DNA from 3 places in the Geobacillus sp. WSUCF-018B genome. Region 1 is predicted to be linked to each of the others. Evidence: riboswitches for the same ligand, from Rfam matches in the RefSeq annotation. Region 1 holds a riboswitch; each other region holds the start of a gene.
The links. A riboswitch is a leader RNA that binds a small molecule or an ion and turns the genes downstream of it on or off. The one in region 1 is predicted to bind cobalamin.
Positions count from the first base shown of each region.

Region 1 (6,966 bases):
GATCAGGCCCTTCCGGCGCTTCCCACACCACCCAAGGCGCCGTCATCCCCATGCGCCGCTCTTGATGGCGGCGAATGCGCTCTTCCATTTCCGCATCGGCAGCCCGGGCGGTGGCAACATAATGAAGCGTCTCGCCAGCGGCCAGCCGGATGGCGCACACCTCTGCCGCTTCACTTTTGCCGCTGCGCACCGCGCCGCTCACAAACACGATCATCCATCCCACCTCTCAAGCGCCTCAAGCAGCCGGTCATTCTCCACCTGCGTTTTGACGGCGAGCCGGATGTAGCGGCCGTCAAGCCCCGGGAAATTCATCGTATGGCGCGGCACAACCCCTTCCTTCAACAAATGAAAAAACAGCTCCTCTGTCCGTCCTGAACACGGACACAACAAATAAAAGTTCACGACCGATGGCGAGACGTCATACCGCCCGGCAGGCAGCGACCGAAACACCCGCTCCCGCTCGGCGGCGATCCGTTCTTTCGTCCACTTGACAAACGATTCCATCGTCATGAAACGAAGCGCCAATTGTTGGGCGATGCCGTTTGTGCTCCATGGCGGCTGATGCGTTTTCAGCGAAGCGATCACCGCCTCGTCGGCAGCGACATAACCAAGGCGCGCGCCGGCCAGGTGATGGATTTTCGTCAACGATCGAAGCACAATGAGGCGCGGATAGCGTCCCAACCAGCGCATCGCCGTAAACCCGCCGCGCCAAAACGGATAAAATGCTTCATCGATGATTACATAGGTGCCAGCCGTGTGCGCCGCGTCCACCAGTGATCTCAATTCCCCCTCCTCCATCACCGTCCCCGTCGGATTATTCGGATGGCATAAAAAGATAATGTCTTGCTTGCCTGCCCAGGCAGTCGCTTCATCCAAGTCATAAGAAAAGCCCCGCGCTTCATCGGCCGCGAATCCCTCCACATCGCATCCATAAGCGAGACAGGCGCGCCGATACTCGGAAAACGTCGGCTCCAAGATGCCGACGCGCCGACCGGCAAATAGCGCGGCCAACAAATAAATCGCCTCCGCCGCCCCGTTCGTCATCAGCACTTGTCCGGGTCGAATCTGCTCCTGCTTGGCAACGAGCTCCCTGAGCGCCTTCGCTTCCGAATCCGGATACTCCCCGGCCCAGCGAATCCACTCCTCACCGCTCGGCCAAGCTGACGGCGGCAGCCGGTACGGATTCGTATTGACGCTGAAATCAATGTATTCGTCTGGAGGGGCCAATCCGCATTGCTCATACAACGCGCGCGGATTCGCCCCATGCGCCGGCCAACGCAACGATTATCCCCCCAATCCATAGCAATAATGTAAACACTAGCACCGTTCCAATCATGATGCGGACCGCTTGGCGAATGTGGGCGGCGCGAAGCGGGGCGGCCGGGTCACCGAGCGTCGGCCTCCTCGAGACCACGCCGCCGTATGTATTCGTTCCGCCGAGCTGCACCCCAAGCAGCCCGGCCATCGCCGCCTCAAGCCAGCCGCTGTTCGGGCTTGGGTGGCGGCGGGCATCGCGAAATAAGATCGACAGCGCCAAACGAAAGCGGCGGCCGCCAAAGACCAACACCATCACAAGCGCCGTCAGCCGCGCTGGAATGTAGTTGAGCGCATCGTCCAGCCGCGCGGCCGCCCAGCCAAATTCGCGATACTTCTCATTTTTGTAGCCAATCATGGAATCACACGTGTTCACCGCCCGGTACAATAACGCGAGCGGCGCACCGCCCAAGGCCGCATAAAAGAGCGGAGCGGTGATGCCGTCGCTCGTGTTTTCCGCCACCGTCTCCACGCAGGCGCGGGTGATGCCGGCTTCATCGAGCCGCTCGGTGTCGCGGCCGACGATCATGGACAGCGCGCGGCGCGCCGCAGGAAGATCGCCTGCTTCCAGCGGCCGGCGCACGTCCTCAGCCGCTTCAGCGAGGCTTTTCGTCGCAATGGCGGTGAAAATGAGGGCCGCCTCGATCGCCACCCCTACGTATACGGACAGCGCGTAGCCCACATAAACGATGAACGCCGATATCCCGTAAACAGCGGCCAACACGACCGCCACGGCCGCCGCCCCTTTCGTCCGCCGCTTTGTTCCTTGATTCCAGCGGCGATCAAGCCACGCAATCATCATTCCCATCCCGCGCACCGGATGCGGCAGCCAGCGCGGATCGCCCACGAGGGCATCGAGAAACAGCGCCAACGTCAATGCGGCCAAATGGGTCATCGCCGTTTCCTCCGCTTCTCCCAGCGGCCAAGCGCCTCAACTGTTGCCTCATACACAAGCCGGCCGAGCGCCCGGCCAAGCTCCGTCGCCGTTCCGGCATAGGCAAAGACCTGCCCGGTTTGCGTCGCCGCCACAGCGAGCGAATCGGTCGACGTACCGGTGGCAAGCGTCCCGGTTTCCGGGTCGCAAACCGAACAGTCGGCGAGCGCTTTTGCCTTCGCTTCTGTCGCTGTCATCACCGCCTGGACAAACGCTGCTTCCGTCAGCACTCCGTCAATGACCACCACCATGTTGATCGTCCCCGGTCTTGCCGCTAGCGGCTGATGCTGCCACGCCCGAGCGGCATCGACGGCATTGCCGACGCCAGCGGTCGCCATGACCGCAACCGAAAACGCTTCCCCTTCTTTCTGAAGCCAAACAGCATCCCGGACATCAACCGCCGTCATCATGCCAACCGTTCGTTCCGGCGGAAACCCGTGCTGCTCCAAATAGCGGCGCATGTCTCCTTCCGCATCACTGCAATCGTAATCGAGCCCGACATGGCGGTTGACAAAATGGGTCGCCCATTGAAATCCGGCGCCGATCAATGCCGAGGACAGGACGCGAAGCGGCGCGGCCGCAGTAAGCACAGCGGCGTCATCAAGAAAGGAAAGCCGCAGCCCGCCGACCGGCGATTCCCCTTGCTTCTTGTTCGGCATGAACGAAAACATCGGCGTTGCCGACGCCGGATGGGCCAGACGCACAATCGGCGCGGCAAACACTTCCTCAAGCAACGCCGGCGTCATGACATCCGCAGGGGCGCCGAGCGCGGCTATTTTCCCTTTGTTCAGCACGAGCACCCGATCGCAATACAAGCTCGCCGCATTCATATCGTGGAAAACGGCGACGACCGTCAAGCCGCGGGCGTGCGCCGCTTCGGCGAGCCGGTCCAAAAGCCGGACTTGGCCGCTCACATCCATATGGTTCGTCGGCTCATCGAGCAAGAGCAGCTTGGGCTCTTGGGCGAGTGCGCGGGCCAAATAGGCGCGCTGCCGCTCGCCGCCGCTCAATCGTTCGAGCGGTTCATCGATTTTCCCCGTCAGGCCGACGGCCGCAAGTGCGTCTCGGAGGGCGGCTTCATCGTCCTCCGTCCACGTCGGAAAGAAGCCGCGCTGATGAGGATAGCGGCCGAGCGCCACCGTTTCCCTCACCGTATAGCCGGGCGCCGCCTCCGCTGTCTGCGGCAAGACGGCGGCCATCCGCGCCCATTGCTTCGCAGACAGCGCCGAGAGCTTTCGGCCATCGATGACGATCTCCCCGCTTGCTAGCGGCAGCTCTTTGCTGATGAGTTTGATCAAAGTCGTTTTCCCGCTGCCATTCGGCCCTAAGATGCCGAATATTTCGCCTTTTTCCACGGCAAACGTCACACCATCAAGCACTTGTTGCTGCCCGTATCGATGCGATACGGCCCGCACCTCGAGCATCGTCATCCCATCTTTCGTTTCGTTTTTCGGAAAAACAAGACGGCAAACAGCGGAGCGCCGATCAGCGACGTAATAACGCCGATCGGCAGTTCGCGCGGTTCAATGATCGTCCGCGCCGCCACATCGGCAAGCACAAGAAACGCACCGCCGTACAAGAGCGACAGCGGCAACAGCACTCGGTAGTTCGGCCCGCACACAAGCCGAACCATATGCGGAACGACAAGCCCGACAAAGCCGATCGTCCCTGACACCGACACCGCCGCGCCGGTGAGCAGCGCCGCTGCCGTCAAAATGATGACTTTTCGGCGCGTAACATCAACGCCGACATGAAGCGCCGCCGCCTCGCCAAAGGCAAACGCGTTCAACTCGCGGCTGTTGGCGATGAGCACTGCGGCCCCAACGAGAAAAAACGGCAGCAACAGCCCGCTGTATTTCCAGCCGCGCATCGCCACGCTCCCCATCAGCCATGAGATGATTTGCCGCAATTCTTCCCCGGTCAACGCGATCATGAGCGAAATGAACGCGCTGAAAAACGCGCCGAAGATAATGCCGGCTAAAATGATCGTCTCAACCGACATGCGCCGCTCCACAGCGCGAGTGAACGCCAAAACGGCGGCAAGCGTCGCCATGCCAAACAAGATGCTCACGACCGGCAGCGTGAACGTGCCAAAGAACGGCCATTGCCAGCCGAGAAAGATGACGAGCACCGCCCCGACCGACGCGCCGGACGAGACGCCGAGCGTGTACGGATCGGCGAGCGCATTTTTTAACAGCCCTTGAAACGCGGCCCCGGCCAGCGCCAATGACGCCCCGACCAAAAACGCAAGCACGACGCGCGGCAAGCGGATCGCCATCACGATCGGCACCCAATCAGCCGGAATGTGGCGAGGCAGCGCCGCTCCGAACCATTCAGCCGCCAAAATGCGGACAATAGAAGAAAAGGGAATCGACAGCGATCCTGTCGATATCCCTACGAGAAGCGATAACACGGCCGCGGTAACGGCCAATATATACATCCACATTTTACTTGAACACATCCGGGTAAATGGCTTTGGCAAGTTCCTCGACCCCTTCGACAAGGCGCGGACCCGGTCGGCTTACTAAGTCGGTGTTGACGTCATACACCCGCTTGTTTTTCACCGCCGGCACGTCTTTCCAAGCGGCGCGCGCCAACACTTGCTTCGCTCCGCCGTATGTCGTGATGATGACATCCGGCTTATAGGCCACGGCTTTTTCTTCCGTCACCATCGGCCAGCCTTCCAAGCTGCCGGCGACGTTTTTCGCCGAAATCACTTGAAGCATCTCATCCATAAACGTCCCTTTGCCGGCCGTATAAATTTGCGGCGGCGGCGACACTTCAATCCAGACATTGGCCTGTTTGTCCGCCGGGATTTGTTTCGCTTTTTCTTTGATTTTCGCAAGCTTCTCTTTCATCTCATCAATCACTTGCTTCGCTTTGTCTGTCGTCCCGGTCGCTTTGCCGATCAATTCGATGGACGCATACACATCGTCGAACGACTTCGCGTCATTGACGACAAGCACGGTGATGCCGGCGTCTTTCAATTGCTTGAGGCCATCGCGCGAGTTATGGGCGCTTGACGCGTGGGCCAAGACGAGATCCGGTTTGAGCGAAATGATTTTCTCGACGTTGAATTCCATGCCGCCGATTTTCGTTTTCGTTTTGACGTCTTCCGGATAATTGTCAAAATCGCTGACGCCGACGATCTTATCGCCCAACCCCAACGCATAGGCGATTTCCGTATTGCTCGGGATGAGCGAGACGATCTTTTTCGGTTCCGCTTTGATCGTGACATCCTCGCCAAGCCCGTCTTTCACCGTCACCGGAAACGCCGCTTGTTCCGTTTTCGGTTCTTCTTTTTTCGCAGGCTCGGTGCTGCCATTCGCCCCGCCGCAGCCGACGAGCACGGCGGCCAAAAGGAAGAACACCGCCACCACCGCCGGCCATGTCCAACGTTTCATCCGTCATTCCCCCTTCGATGATGTATGTACAACAAAAAAGCCCATTCCGTCCGAACGGGGAATGAGCACGAAACAGACCGCCAATGGGCACAACAATGCCCTGTACGACTGTTTCCACGTCTCACCCCCCGAAGATTCGGAAACTGCGGCAAGCAAGGCAGGTCTACTGGCTCATGCTTCATCCTACTCTGAAGCCTTCCCGTACGGAAAACAGCGCAAGCCATCTGTCCGTACAGTGGCGATTTCATTTCGTCCGCATTGACAGTTGCGGGGACAGCTCCGGATTCCCACCGGATTCCCTATTAAGCCGTTTCGGCGCCTTGCTGCGAATGGATTCAGTTATGGGATATGGACATTTTTATAATAATGCAGCGTTTAGCATTTGACAACTATGAATTTACAGCACTTCACCTTCCCACTCTTGCAGATAATCGCGACGGATTCATGACCCATGCTTCATAAGGAACAGAGCATCCCCTTTTCATCGCATCGAGCACCCGCGATTTCAAATGCGGCCATGTCACATATTCATCAATATTCGACTCATCGATCAACACAAACTTCGCCTTTTGAATTTCCTCAGGCTGGGGAGAAACGTTTCCTTTCACATATGTCGCTTTAAATACAATGTTTATGATATTTTTAGTTTCATTGTAATACACGCCGCTGACCCCAATGAGACGGATGTCAACGCCAGTCTCTTCATGCACCTCACGATGAACGGCCCGATCGAGCGGCTCGCCTGGTTCAACTTGTCCACCCGGCATTTCCCACGTATCGGAGCGGTCATAGCTTTTAACAAGCAAAACCTCTCCCGTGTCATTCGTAATATAGGCTGAAACGGTGATAATGGCTTGTTGGTGTTTATCCATCAAGCTCTCCTCCTACATCGCGGAATGATCCTAGCCCTCTCCTGCAGAAAAAAAGCAGCTGCCCCATCTATACTGCCATCTTGAAAAAAATAAGGAAAATCCGTGGTGCTAGTTGAACATTAACGCCTCACGTGATGACACAGCGCAAGAGGGACAAGATCTCCACAACAGCATAGGCATGATGTTGTCCGTGCCTCGCTAGTTGGTGACGGATCTATTAGAAAAACTCTATTTAACGGAAAAACGGAGCAACCGACAACAACAGTTATATCGAGAGCGTTCAGGGAACATCTCCCTAGTGAATAAGTTTCCAATGACATACTGATACCCTGCTCGTTCCGAAGTAAAACAAAACAACTTTCCAAGAATATGAATGGCGATTATGACCCATTTCCTTGCTTTAACAAATGACGATTTCAGCGCTACAATACATTTAGAGCCG
Region 1 is NZ_PIJF01000027.1:32,635-39,600, forward strand. It holds gene CV944_RS09610 (bifunctional adenosylcobinamide kinase/adenosylcobinamide-phosphate guanylyltransferase) at 1-214, opposite strand, end outside; gene cobD (threonine-phosphate decarboxylase CobD) at 211-1,281, opposite strand; gene cbiB (adenosylcobinamide-phosphate synthase CbiB) at 1,238-2,209, opposite strand; gene CV944_RS09625 (adenosylcobinamide amidohydrolase) at 2,206-3,678, opposite strand; gene CV944_RS09630 (FecCD family ABC transporter permease) at 3,675-4,709, opposite strand; gene CV944_RS09635 (ABC transporter substrate-binding protein) at 4,696-5,652, opposite strand; cobalamin riboswitch at 5,792-5,990, opposite strand; gene CV944_RS09640 (NUDIX hydrolase) at 6,060-6,527, opposite strand; partial or broken gene CV944_RS17955 (IS982 family transposase) at 6,650-6,966, opposite strand, start outside.

Region 2 (6,966 bases), on a different contig from region 1:
TTGTACAGCGCGATGACAAAATCGGCCGCCGCCGCGGCGTCAATCCGCTTTTCAATCAGCTCCCACGGCGTCAAATGATCGCTCAAACTGATCGTACAGGCATCGTGCATAATCGGGGCGCCAAGCAGCGCCGCGCACGAATGAATCGCGGAAATGCCGGGGATGACTTCGACTTCAATCGGACTCGCTTTCGTCCACCCTTTTTCGATCAACACTTCATACACGAGCCCCGCCATGCCGTACAACCCGGCGTCGCCGCTGGAGATGACGGCAACCGTTTTGCCGCGCTCGGCCCACTTCACCGCCGCTTGGGCGCGGCTCACTTCTTCGGTCATGCCTGTGCTGATGATCTCTTTTCCAGCAATGAGATCGCGCACAAGTTCGATGTACGTTTTGTAGCCGATGATGACGTCGCTTTCTTCAATTGCTTCCCGAGCCCGTTTCGTCATATGGTCGACGCTTCCCGGGCCGAAGCCGACAATGAGCAATTTGCCGCTCATCATGATCCCTCCTTTTGCCGACTAGCACCCATTTTTCACACTCCATTCGCCGCTCATGTCCCTTTCACGGCGCAACACATCGGGGGACGATCTTTTCCTCTGGCCGCCATGCTTGCCAAAGCCGCACGAACAGCGGAACATCCAAGCGGATGTCCAACAGCCGCTGGCGGTCGGCGAATACGTCTTCGGGCGCCCCTTGCATCACGATCCGTCCTTCGTGCATGACCGCGACGACATCCGCCCACTGCCAGACGAAATCCATGTCATGGGTGGCGATCAACACAGTCGTCCCCGCCTGGTGAATGGCGTCAATTTGTTTGAGAAACTGCTTTGTCTGATGCTGATCCAAATAGGCGGTCGGTTCGTCCAATACGAGCAAGTCCGGCTTGGCCGCCATCGTACAGCAGAGCGTCAGCCATTTTTTCTGTCCGAGACTGAATTGATGGGTCGGGCGGTCCAGCCAAGATTGAAGGTGGTATTCCGCCGTAATCGCGGCAAGCGCCTCCCCCATTTTTTCTCGATCGATTCCGGCATGGACTAAGCTGATCGCCAATTCATCACGCACGAGCGGAGCAAGGATTTGATGCTCCGGATTTTGAAAGACGATGCCGACTTCACGCCGCCATTGCGCCCAATCAGCGCCGCGTTCATACATGTTGCGCCCTTTCCAATACACCGCTCCTTCCTGCGCCCGCAGCAGCCCGTTCAAATGAAGAAACAACGTCGTTTTGCCGCAGCCGTTTGGCCCGATCAAGGCGCATTTTTTTCGCTCTGGAATTTCCCAATCAACCCCATTTAGCACATACCGTTCCGCCTGGTAAGCGTATTTCACTCGTTCCATCCGCAGCAGCAACGTTTTCACCCCTTCCGCCATGCCCAACCAAGCAGCAAGGCCATGATGATGCCGGCCGCAACATCGACAAGAGGCACATGCGCTTTTTCCCGCTGATGCGTATGCCCAGCCGACGCGACGCCTCCACGCGCCGCAAGCGAACGGCTGAACGCTTCATACGACTGCCACGTTTTCATCCATAGTTGGTACATCAGCATCCCGCCATGCCGCCAATGCGTTCCCCCGCTGCGGGCCCGCAGCGCCAGCATTAGCTCTGCGGCCGCCTGCTCGAGCAAAAAGATAAAGCGATACATAAGAAAGCAAAGTTCCACGAGCGACGCCGGCAGCCGCATTCGCCTCAGCACCGCAATCAAGTCCGGCGCCGGCGTCGTAATGAGAAGGAAAAACAAGCACGACCAGGCGGCAAGGGAGCGGACGGCGAGCTTTGCAGCCGGCTGCAGCTGGCTGTCGATGAAAGTTATTTGAAAAGGAACCGACACGGACACAACGAGCGTCAGCAGGCTGAGCCCTAAAAAAACGGAGGCGGCGAGCATCGCTTTTCCATACACGGAAAACGGCACTCGTGCACGAGCGACAATCCAATACGCCATTCCGATGAGCACAAGCCATTGTTCGCGCCAGCCGCCCATCATGACAACGGCAAGCATAACAAACGCCACGATCAGCTTCCACTCCGCCCGCCATGCCCGCAGCCGGTTGTCATACGCCCAACGGTCAAACTCGCGAATCATGGCTGTTTTTCCGCTCCGAACGCCCTTTGTACAACCCGACGACGTAGCCGATCACGCCGGCGCCAAGCGCGGCTTGCAGCGAGAACAGAAGCGTTTCGACTTCGCCGCCTGGAGGGGTGAAGATCGACTCAAACCACGGCCGGTAATGCGGGTTGAGCGTTTGAATGGCTTTTTCCGCCTGATCGTCCGTTCCACCGAATTCCGATCCGCGCGCCCACCAAAGCGGAATGATGACAAGCAAAGCAGCCAGCAACACGAGCAAGCCATTTTTCTTCATCGCATTACGCCCCCTTTTCCTTTTGGAACAGCGGAGAAGCTTGATAGGAGGAAAGCCAGTTCCAGACGATTACCGTTATGATGCCTTCCGTCACCGCCAACGGCACTTGAGTAATGGCAAAAATGCCGGCGAATTTCAAAAACGAGGCGGTGACTCCCCCATCAGGAGACGGAAACGCCAGGGCAAGCTGCAGGGACGTCATGACATATGTAGCCAAATCAGACAAACAAGCGGCAAGAAACAAAGCCGCTCGATTGGATACCGCCCCTTTTCGGCACAGTTGATACACTCCGTACGCGACGAACGGGCCGACGATCGCCATCGACATCGCATTGGCCCCAAGCGTCGTCACTCCTCCGTGGGCAAGAAGCAGCGCTTGAAAGAGAAGAACGACTGTGCCGATCACCACCATCACCCATGGTCCAAACAAAACCGAGCCGAAGCCGATCCCGGTCGGATGCGAGCTGCTGCCGGTGACGGATGGAATTTTCAACGCCGACAATACAAATGTAAACGCGCCAGCTAACGCCATCAGAAGCTTATGTTCGGGGTGCTGCTTCAGCGTATGCACAAGCCGCCGCAATCCGAACACAAAGAACGGCAAAAACAACAGCCACCAAAACAGCGCCCATTTGACAGGCAAAAATCCTTCCATAATATGCATGGCATACGCTTCATTTTCATTCGTCAACAAAAAATAGGAAACGAACAAAGCCACCATTCCGCTCCATCGAACCGCTCTCTTCATTTATCCCTTCACTCCTTTCGCAGCATGTTCCGTTTTCCGTTTTCCGCTTGGCGCCTCCCGTTCGCCGGCTGGCGTCAACACCAATTCGCCTTCGTATTCATACGTCGCCCACTCCCGCATCGGAACCCCCTCACCCAAATGGGCGCGCACAACCTCCTTCGCCCGCTCCGGCGTCATCTGTCGATACCAGATGCCTTGCGGATAGACGATCATCACACACGCATCTTGACAGCGTCCGTTGCAGCGCGTCCTTGTTGTATGGACAGCGTCGTCAAGCCCGAGACGGGCGATCTCCTCGCGCACCGCCGTTGTCACATCATCCCCGCCATGGCGGAGGCACGTCCCTCCGTTGCAAATGAGCACATGATGCTTCATTCCCCGCAAATCCCATGTCGCCACCGAATCCCCCCTTTTTGGCTAGAATGATAGAATTTAGACGCAGACAGACGGGCAGGTTTTCGGCAAAAGAAAAAGCACCTCTACAGCAGAGGTGCAGAAAAATGTATACGAAAGCCGCAAACGGCCCAAACAGGGCCCCTAAAGCCGTCATTCTCCCGCACGTCTGCCTATAGTCCCGTAGGCATCCGTCCGATCCAAACAAGGCAGGTCTCCTGACTTAGGATCATCGCTTGGCGGCGTCTTCCCGAAGCATCCTTCAGTGACTTGCTGCCGCAAAGCTCCCCATCACAGTGGCGGGCACCGTGCCGGATTTTCACCGGGCTTCCCTTTTCACCCAAACCCTAGAGCAGGCTTAGGCACCTTGTTTGTTTCTCGCCTATTGATCTTGTCATGGAACAAGCATCCGTTCTCATCGTAGTACAACTTGCTGGCAGGCGTCAACCGTTTTTTGCCGACAAATCTTCGCGGGCGACGACAACGCCGTCGGCATCGGCGTACACGTATGCGCCCGGCTCCCAGCGGACGCCGCCGAACTCGAGCACAACGTCGCGGGCGCCTTTTCCTTCTTTTTGGCATTTCGAGCGGGCGTTCCATTTCAACCAGAACGATACATCTCCAACTTGTCCAGGTCTAAGACAAATCCAGCGCCCAGCAATATATCCAATCCTAACAAACCGTTAATCCCCTCATAGTCCATCCCGCTAAAATCAATTTCATACTCTCTTAGCTGGAAAGAATCTAGCTGAATACAGTCTAATTTTTTTGTAAACGCGTACTCTTTCCCACCGATTCCGTAATAAGCCACAATACGATCGCCCGGCTCTACCCGCAAATGAATATCTTCTACTGCATTTTGAGAAATCACTGTTTTCGCCGCACCAGTATCAATCACCATATTATGAATCAACTTAGACCTTCCTTGATAAACGATTTCGATCGATGCAAACAGCAAGCCTTCACGATATTCAATCTGCATAATGAAATTTCCCTCTCAGGCCAATCGCTCCCCGAACTTTTAAAACAATCTCCTTGTGGCTAGTATGATAAACAAGCTGATTCCCTTTCGATTGCAGCAACTCACGAGTTGCATCCTTGTCCGAAACCGTTCCGATAACAGCCACCTCTTCAATGATTTCTTGATCTCCCTCTAAATGGGACTTTAATACTTGTAATTTCACAAATTGATTTGGATACAATGAACGCACTTCCTGCCATTCCATCTCCATCGCCTCAACCTGTTCGTTGTATTGAACGAGACTCGACCGCAGCCGTCAACCATTTTTCGCCAACAAATCTTTGTTGGCGACGACAACGCCGTCCGCATCAGCGTACACGTACGCCCCTGGCTCCCAGCGGACGCCGCCGAACTCGAGCACAACGTCGCGGGCGCCTTTTCCTTCTTTTTTGCTTTTCACTGGGCATGTGCCGATCGCCATCACGCCAATCGGCATGGCGCCAATTTCCGCTGAATCGCGGATGCAGCCGTGGATGATGACGCCAGCAAGCCCCCTCTCGCAAGCGATTTGCGCCAGCCGGTCGCCTAATAGCGCGACGCGGCGCGAGCCTTTTCCATCGACCACGAGCACCGTCCCCGGCGGCACCGTCTCCAGCGCTTCGCGGACAAGGACGTTGTCCTCAAACACGTCGACCGTCGCGATCGGCCCGGAAAACATCCGTTTTCCGCCGTACGATTGGAACGGCAACTCGCATACTTGCAACTCGTCTAAAAATTGATCGCATAAATCGGCTGTTTTCATTGTCGCTCTCCCCTTTCATGTTTTGCATTCGCCGTCATTCGCCAAAATCCTTCTGCCTCAGCAGTTTTTTGTCGACGATCTTTCATTCGAACGACTGACACGAACGCGGCGATGTGAACCAAACCATTGTGTGGCCGTCAATCGCTTCGATGTATTCCACCGATCGCATTGAAACCATAAAAAACGGCCCCGCGCCGATATATAGCGGAGACCGTTTTCACCGGCTCAAAGCCCCTCCGGTTTGACCAGACGTTCAGCTGGGCTAGCTGGATTCGAACCAGCGCATCACGGAGTCAAAGTCCGTTGCCTTACCGCTTGGCTATAGCCCAACGTTTTGTTGTCGTTTACAGTATGCGGCATGATGGTGCACGTTATGCATCAACCTGAATATCCTTTTGCTTGATGTGCGACACTATCGGTACAAGCACCCTTTCCCCACTATATCACCCCGTATTCCCCTAACACTTGTTTTCCTGATATGATACTGGAAGGGGAGAGATGTCTATGCGCCGGATCACGGTTTTTCGCTTCTATCTTTGCGCATTGTTTTTGTTATCGTTGCCGATCGTCTTAGCGGCCGCGGCTGCCTGGCAGCCATCCAGCCAGCCGAAAACCGCCGTCATCGCCCACCGCGGCGCGTCCGGATACGCGCCGGAGCATACGCTCTCATCCTACCGCCTTGCCGCCCGCATGCAGGCGGACTATATCGAAGTCGATGTGCGCGCAACGAAAGACGGGAAGCTCGTTGCCCTGCATGATGCGACGCTCGCCCGGACGACAAATGTCGAAACGGTTTACCCGCACCGGTCGCCATGGCGGGTCAGCGATTTTTCATTGCGTGAGCTCAAAAAATTGGATGCCGGGTCGTGGTTTCATCCACGCTTTGCCGGCGAGCGCATCCCGACGCTTGATGAGGTGATTCAGATGCTGAAAGCGGAGCGTGTGGAAGCCCCGTTGTACATCGAAACGAAACAGCCCGGCATCGAAGAGGCGGTCGTCCATCTATTGAAAAAACACGGTTTCCTGCAACAGCGCCGCGTCATGTTTCAATCGTTCCACCCGGAAAGCTTGCAAGCGCTCCGGCCGCTCATCCCGCACGGCATTCGGCTCATTCAATTGGTCGACGAGAAGGAAGCGCACAGCGGCCGCGACGAGCTGCTGCAACAAATCGCCGTCTATGCCGATGGCATCGGCTTGCCGCTCTCAGCCGTCACCGAAGAGTGGGTGCGCGCCGCCCATGGCCGCGGGCTCATTGTTCACGTCTATACCGTCAATGAACCACACGATCTCGCTCGCCTATGCGCCATGGGCGTTGACGGCCTGTTCACCGATTATCCAGACCGCCCTGGCCGCATTGCCGCCTGCCGTCGTCTGCCCCGCCATTGACCGGCCTTCAGGGAGCCAGGGGGAGTTTATTGTTTACATAATGTTATTATGGTTAATAAAAACGAAAATCGTTCCCATTTGACCCGATTCGGTGTATCATTTGAGAAAAAGGAGGCCAGATCGGCGGGCCGCCATCGGTCCGCCTTTTCGCCAAACCTCCCGTCCCCCAACGCCTGTTGCCTTCGTCACCGCTTCGGAAACTGAAACGACAATTTCTTCTCGTTTTCATCCCAGACAAGGATGGCGTCAAACGTTTTTTCGCCTTTTTTAAACCCTTTGATGACATTCGTTTTCCCTTGCGCCAGCAGTTTTTTC
Region 2 is NZ_PIJF01000014.1:37,941-44,906, forward strand. It holds gene cobJ (precorrin-3B C(17)-methyltransferase) at 1-500, opposite strand, end outside; gene CV944_RS06290 (energy-coupling factor ABC transporter ATP-binding protein) at 565-1,353, opposite strand; gene CV944_RS06295 (energy-coupling factor transporter transmembrane component T family protein) at 1,359-2,084, opposite strand; gene CV944_RS06300 (energy-coupling factor ABC transporter substrate-binding protein) at 2,068-2,361, opposite strand; gene CV944_RS06305 (energy-coupling factor ABC transporter permease) at 2,366-3,109, opposite strand; gene CV944_RS06310 ((2Fe-2S) ferredoxin domain-containing protein) at 3,110-3,508, opposite strand; cobalamin riboswitch at 3,694-3,887, opposite strand; partial or broken gene CV944_RS17950 (RraA family protein) at 3,946-4,086, opposite strand; gene CV944_RS06320 (retropepsin-like aspartic protease) at 4,104-4,484, opposite strand; gene CV944_RS06325 (hypothetical protein) at 4,474-4,728, opposite strand; gene rraA (ribonuclease E activity regulator RraA) at 4,780-5,265, opposite strand; tRNA gene CV944_RS06335 (tRNA-Gln) at 5,523-5,594, opposite strand; gene CV944_RS06340 (glycerophosphodiester phosphodiesterase family protein) at 5,770-6,651, shown strand; gene CV944_RS06345 (DNA topoisomerase III) at 6,837-6,966, opposite strand, start outside.
Region 2: another riboswitch for cobalamin. It lies ahead of CV944_RS06310 ((2Fe-2S) ferredoxin domain-containing protein); the one in region 1 lies ahead of CV944_RS09635 (ABC transporter substrate-binding protein).

Region 3 (6,966 bases), on a different contig from region 1:
ACCGCTCAGCCAACTGCTTGATCGGCTTGTGGTACACGCCGTATCCAGGCTTCGATAACGTATACATATCGCCGACAAACCCTTCATTTGGGTGGCCGTAAAACACTTGGCCATTTCGCACTTGATACGGAGTAGGATTTTTCTTGATTTGTTTCGCCAACGTCATCTTATCGACGCGAATGCCGGCATGATTCAAGAGCATGGCCAAGCTGGTCACTTCGCATCCCCTCGGCAGTTCCGGAAGCTGAGACAAAAGAGGGGCGTCAATCAGGACGGATGTCCTTAGCGCTTGTTTCTTTGAAGAGGCAGCTGATCGATTCGCCTCCTTTGCTTGATTGTTGGGGGACGGATTGGTTTCTCTGCTGTTTCTGTTCTGTATGAAGGCTTTGATGGCATCGCCTGTCTGGGCCGAACTTGCATAATAGGATAATGAGGCGGCCAATAGCAAGAAACAGGAAATATACAATCCGAGCGACAGTTGATCCATCCTCCCGTTTAGAGGTCTTCTCAAGAGAACAAAACAAAGGGAAACGATGAGAAAAGTCAAAAAAAGGATAAACGCTAACAAGCCATTCTCAACTCCTTTATAACACGTGTGTGTTTTTATCGTAACAGATCGATGTGCAAAAATGGTGAAATTCACACTTTCTCCATACTTTATCGTTAATATTATTATGAGGAACTGAAAATCTTGCAAGCAGTGTTCCTGAAAAAATGGAAACAGATTGTTTTTGAAACTTGACGTTGTGTACGATAGAATGAAAGTATCTTTGTATCCATCATTTTAGTTTTAAACAAAAAGGTTTTTCGTGTAGTTTTTGGATTCTTCTTAGCAAAGTGGAGGGACAATCATCACCATGTGCGGTTTTATTGGCTGTATTCATGATCGCCCGAGAGCGATTGAGCAAACATGGAAAACAACGTTGATGGAGATGAACCGCCTGATTACCCATCGCGGCCCCGACGATGAGGGGTATTTTTTTGATGACTACGTGAGTTTTGGTTTTCGGCGTTTGAGCATCATCGATCTGGAGGCGGGGCATCAGCCGCTGTCTTATGAAAACGATCGATATTGGATCATTTTTAACGGGGAAATTTACAACTATCTTGAATTGCGGGAAGAGCTGGCGGCGAAAGGATATTCGTTTGCGACGCATTCGGATACCGAGGTGATTGTTGCCCTTTACAGCGCGGAAAAAGAAAAAGCGGTCGAAAAGCTGCGCGGGATGTTTGCGTTTGTCATTTGGGACAAGCAAGAGAAAACGGTGTTTGCGGCGCGCGATCCGTTCGGCATTAAGCCGTTTTTTTATGCGGAGCAAGGAGACCGCACGTTTTTCGCTTCGGAAAAGAAAAGCATCTTGCTCGCTCTGGGACAGGAGTCGCTAAACGGCGATTCCCTGCAGCATTATTTAACATTCCAATATGTCCCTGAGCCGCTGACGATGTCGGCCGGCATTTACAAGCTGGAGCCGGGGCATTATCTCAAGAAACAAGTCGGAAAACCGCTCACCATTCATCGTTATTGGAAGGCATCCTTCGACCCCATTCGCCAATCGGAAGAGGAGCTTGTCAAGCAAATCCGCGATGCGCTGTTTGATTCGGTCAGCGTCCATATGCGCAGCGATGTGCCGGTCGGTGCGTTTTTGTCGGGAGGCATTGATTCATCGTTCATCGTCGCCATCGCGAAACAATTCCATCCGCACCTGAAGACATTTTCCGTCGGGTTTGAGCGGGAAGGGTTCAGTGAAATCGATGTCGCAAAAGAAACCGCAGAGAAGCTTGGGGTAGACAACATTAGCTATGTCATCTCACCGCAGGAGTATATGGAAGAGCTGCCGAAAATTATGTGGCATATGGACGATCCGCTTGCCGATCCTGCGGCTGTGCCGCTGTATTTTGTCGCTCGTGAGGCGAGAAAGCATGTCACGGTTGTGCTTTCCGGCGAGGGGGCGGACGAGCTGTTTGGCGGTTACAATATTTATCGCGAACCGCAGTCACTGCGGCTGTTCGAGCGGATGCCAGACGTGGTGAAAGCTGTGTTGCGGATGATCGCGAAGCTTCTTCCGGATGGAATAAAAGGAAAAAGTTTCTTAGAACGCGGGACGACGCCGCTCGAGGAACGGTATGTCGGCAATGCGAAAATGTATAGCGAAAAGGAAAAAGCGGCGTTGCTCAAAACGTACCAAGAGGGGCGCGAATATACGGCGGTGACGGCTCCTTTTTACCGCGAAACGCTTCATTACCCACCCGTCAACCGGATGCAGTATATTGATCTTCATACATGGCTAAGGGGCGATATTTTAGTCAAAGCGGACAAAATGACGATGGCCCATTCGCTTGAGCTGCGCGTTCCCTTTTTAGACAAAAAGGTATTTGAGGTTGCTAGGCAAATCGCCCCTGATATGAAGATAGCCAACGGTACGACGAAATATATTTTACGTAAAGCCGCCGAAGGCATCGTGCCGGATCATGTGTTAAACCGGAAAAAATTGGGGTTTCCCGTGCCGATTCGCCACTGGCTGAAAAACGAACTGTATGACTGGGCGAGACAGCTCATCCACGAAAGCGAAACCGATCATCTGTTCCATAAGGATGTGCTCCATCGGCTGCTGGATGAACATGCCCGCCACAAGGCGGACCACAGCCGCAAGCTGTGGACGGTGTTGGCGTTTATGGTTTGGCATCAAGTGTATGTGGAAAAGAAGTACGATTTTGCTCCATCCGTACAAAACGAGAAGCGGCCAGCGTCTGTTTTGGAGGCGTAGCAGGGAAACGACAGGGCGTTCTAAGGGCGACACCTAGAACGCCTTTTTCGATGGTGCGGACAGTTTCCTTGCCTTTGGCGAAGCGAAAGAGAAAATTTGCTTTCTCCCGCTCTTGCAATTTTCCCGGTTTTGGTATATGCTTGTTCCATCAGGATGCTAAACTACTATATATTGGTTTTGAGGTCTTTTTTTACAACTACATATTGTTCTGCTAAGCAACGGTGTCCATCAGGACTTAATAGGGAATCCGGTGCGAATCCGGAACTGCCCCCGCAACTGTATGTGCGGACGAAATGGGATGGCCACTGGCGGCAAGAGCCATTCAGCGCGCCGCTGGGAAGGCCCCAAAGTAGGACGATGCACGAGTCAGGAGACCTGCCTTGCTTGGAACGTTTCATGTTCTTCGGGGTGTGAGAAGATGAAACGATAGGGGAAAAGAACAAGGGGTTCGTCTGCCTTTTTCCGTCTGTCGTTTCATCCGCTCGCCTGCCCGAGCGGATTTTTTTATGGAGGAGAGAAGAAACGAATGACCACATTGACGAAAACGGTCATCCTCGATGATCAAGGGAAGTCGGTTTCGTTTTCACGTGAAGAGTTTGCGGCGCTGATTGAGCAAGCCGCGGCTGGATTCGGCCGTCTGTCGCTTGATGAATACGTCGAGCGTGTTTGGCAGCTTCTTAGCCGAAAGGAGTCCGTCACGGTAGAACAGCTGCACCAAACGGCTATTTTGGAAGGACTTTCTTACATTGATGAAGAGGAGCCGGACTGGACGTTTGTGTGCGCCCGGCTGTATTTGCGGCAATTGTACCGTGAAGCGGCGCGGCAGCGCGGGTACGATGAGCGCAAGCGGTATGGCGATTTCTACTCGCTGCTTGTTGCGCTGACGGAACAAGGGGTGTACAGTCCGTTCTTGCTTGAACGTTATACGAAAGAAGAAGTCGACGCCATCGGTGCGTTTCTTGATCCGGAGAAGGACAAGCTGTTTACGTACATTGGGCTGCGCACGCTCGCGGACCGGTATTTGGCGCGCGATTATGAGCGGCGGTTGTATGAATTGCCGCAGGAGCGGTTTTTGGTCATTGCCATGACGCTTATGGCGAATGAACCGCAAAAGCAGCGGCTTGCGCTCGTGAAGGAAGCGTATTGGGCGTTAAGCAACTTATACATGACCGTGGCGACGCCGACGCTTGCCAACGCTGGGAAGTCGTACGGCCAGCTCTCAAGCTGCTTTGTCGATACGGTCGATGACAGCTTGCAAGGAATTTATGACAGCAACACCGACATCGCCAATTTGTCGAAATCGGGCGGCGGCATCGGCGTCTATTTAGGCAAAATCCGTTCGCGCGGCAGCGACATTAAAGGATTCAAAGGGGTCTCTTCCGGCGTCATCCCGTGGATGAAGCAGTTGAACAATACAGCGGTGAGCGTCGATCAGCTGGGGCAGCGCAAAGGGGCCATTTCCGTCTATTTGGATGTATGGCATAAAGACATTTTTGCGTTTCTCGATGCGCGGCTCAACAACGGCGACGAACGGCTGCGGACGCATGATTTGTTCACCGGCGTGTGCATTCCGGACTTGTTCATGGAGCAAGTCGAACAGCGCGGCGACTGGTACTTGTTTGATCCGCATGAAGTGCGGAAGGTGATGGGGTTTAGCTTGGAAGATTTTTATGATGAGGAAAAAGGGAGCGGCAGCTTTCGGGAAAAATATTGGCAATGCGTCAACGAACCAAGACTGTCGAAAGAAAAAGTGCCGGCGATCGAAGTGATGAAAAGCATCATGCGCAGCCAGCTCGAGTCGGGGACGCCGTTTATGTTTTACCGCGATGAAGTGAACCGGCAAAATCCGAATCGCCATCTCGGGATGATCTACTGCAGCAACCTTTGCACGGAAATCGCGCAAAACCAAAGCCCGACAGTGACGAAGCGGCAATATGTGAAAGACGGGACGATCATCATTGAGAAAATCCCAGGCGATTTTGTCGTCTGCAACTTATCGTCGATCAACTTGGCGCGGGCGGTGACCGACGGCGTTTTGGCGCGGCTGATCCCGATTCAAATGCGGATGCTCGATAATGTCATTGATTTAAACAATATCCCTGTGCTGCAAGCCGGCCTGACGAACGAAAAATACCGCGCTGTCGGGCTTGGAACCTTTGGCTGGCATCATCTTTTGGCGTTAAAAGGCATTCGCTGGGAGTCGGACGAAGCGGTCCGCTATGCCGACGAGCTGTATGAAACGATCGCGTATTTGGCGATTCAAGCGAGCATGGAGCTCGCCAAAGAGAAAGGGAGCTACCCGGCGTTTCCAGGATCGGATTGGCAGACAGGCGCTTATTTTGAGCGGCGCGGCTACGAAAGCCACGGTGAATTGGATTGGGATCGGCTGAAGCAAGACGTGGCCCGCTATGGGATGCGAAACGGCTATGTGATGGCGGTGGCGCCGAACGCCTCGACGTCGATCATCGCCGGCAGTACAGCGAGCATTGACCCGATTTTCTTAAAAGTGTACGCCGAGGAAAAGAAAGATTATAAGATTCCCGTTACGGTGCCGGATTTAAACGAACAGACGACATGGTATTACAAATCGGCGTACCATATCGACCAGCGCTGGAGCATCAAGCAAAACGCCGCCCGCCAGCGCCATATCGACCAAGCCATCTCCTTTAACTTCTACGTCGTGAACACGATTAAGGCAAAAGAGCTGCTCGATTTGCATTTGACGGCGTGGAAGTCGGGGCTGAAAACGACGTATTACGTGCGTTCGACATCGGGGACGATCGACGAGTGCGATTCTTGCGCGAGCTGACGGTCTTCCCCCGGACGTTGCCGATTCCGGGGAAAGATTCACGCCGAAGCTTAGCTGAAAGGGAGGAATGGATCATGACAATCAGCTTAGTCAAACGGCCGATTATGGATCCAGAGGCGCCGAACCGTTCGACAGGCATTATCAACGGCCGCTGCTCGAATGTGTTGAACTGGGACGATATCGCCTACCCATGGGCGTATGCGAAATATAAGCGAATGCTCGCCAACTTTTGGACGCCATTTGAAATCAATATGGCCCAAGATGTGAAGCAGTTTCCGCAGCTGACCGCCCGCGAACAGGAGGCGTTTTTGAAAATCATCGGCCTGTTGGCGCTGCTTGACAGCATTCAAACCGATTACGCGGGACGTGTGGCGGATTACATTACCGATCCAAGCATCAATGCCTTGATGATCATGCTTGCCCAGCAGGAAGTCATTCACAACCATTCGTATTCGTACGTGCTCTCGAGCCTTGTGCCGAAAGCAAAGCAAGATGAAGTGTTCGACTTTTGGCGAAACGAACCGACGCTGCGCAAGCGGAACGATTTTGTGACGAACGGCTACAAGGCGTTTGCCGAAGAGCCGAATGTGGAGAACTTGCTGCGGTCGATCGTCTTTGACGTTATTTTAGAAGGATTGTTTTTCTACTCGGGGTTCGCCTTTTTCTACAACCTCGCGCGCCAGCAAAAAATGGTGGCGACGAGCACGATGATCAATTACATCAACCGTGACGAGCACATTCATGTTGATTTGTTTGCGAAAATTTTCAAAGAAGTGTTGAACGAATACCCGGAGTATCGGACGCCGGAGCTTGCCGATTTCGTCCGGAACACGTTTATGAAAGCGGCAGAGCTGGAAATCGAATGGGCCGGGGAAATCATCGGGAATGACATCGATGGCATCGACTTGGCTGATTTGGAAGCGTACATTAAGTTTTACGCCAACGTCCGCGCTCATCAGCTCGGTTTTGACCGCCCGTTTGACGGCTATCGGACGAACCCGCTCCGCTGGATTAAAGCGTATGAAGAAGTCGACCTCGGCAAATCAGACTTCTTCGAGCAAAAACCGCGCCAATATACGAAAGTGCAAGTGGACAACGGATTTGATGAGTTATAAATGAGAGAAGCCACGTTTGACAACGGTCAGCGTGGCTTTTTTGTCAGGCAAGGCCGTTCGCCTTTTGCTTGACTTGCCGTTTTTTGACCTACATTTCGCACCCTGAATAAAAATTCAAAGTAAGCCTGATTTTAACGAATAAAAATTAGTTATTTTACAATATTTGGAAAAACATTTATTTTTAGGCTCTTCACCACAAAGTGTACTTGACAAAGAAAGACGATTATGATAAAGAAAATCAAAACAGCATTTTTCCTTTTTATACCACACATCTCTT
Region 3 is NZ_PIJF01000040.1:16,521-23,486, reverse strand. It holds gene CV944_RS12155 (C39 family peptidase) at 1-568, opposite strand, end outside; gene asnB (asparagine synthase (glutamine-hydrolyzing)) at 858-2,765, shown strand; cobalamin riboswitch at 2,967-3,162, shown strand; gene CV944_RS12145 (ribonucleoside-diphosphate reductase subunit alpha) at 3,292-5,574, shown strand; gene CV944_RS12140 (ribonucleotide-diphosphate reductase subunit beta) at 5,649-6,689, shown strand.
Region 3: another riboswitch for cobalamin. It lies ahead of CV944_RS12145 (ribonucleoside-diphosphate reductase subunit alpha); the one in region 1 lies ahead of CV944_RS09635 (ABC transporter substrate-binding protein).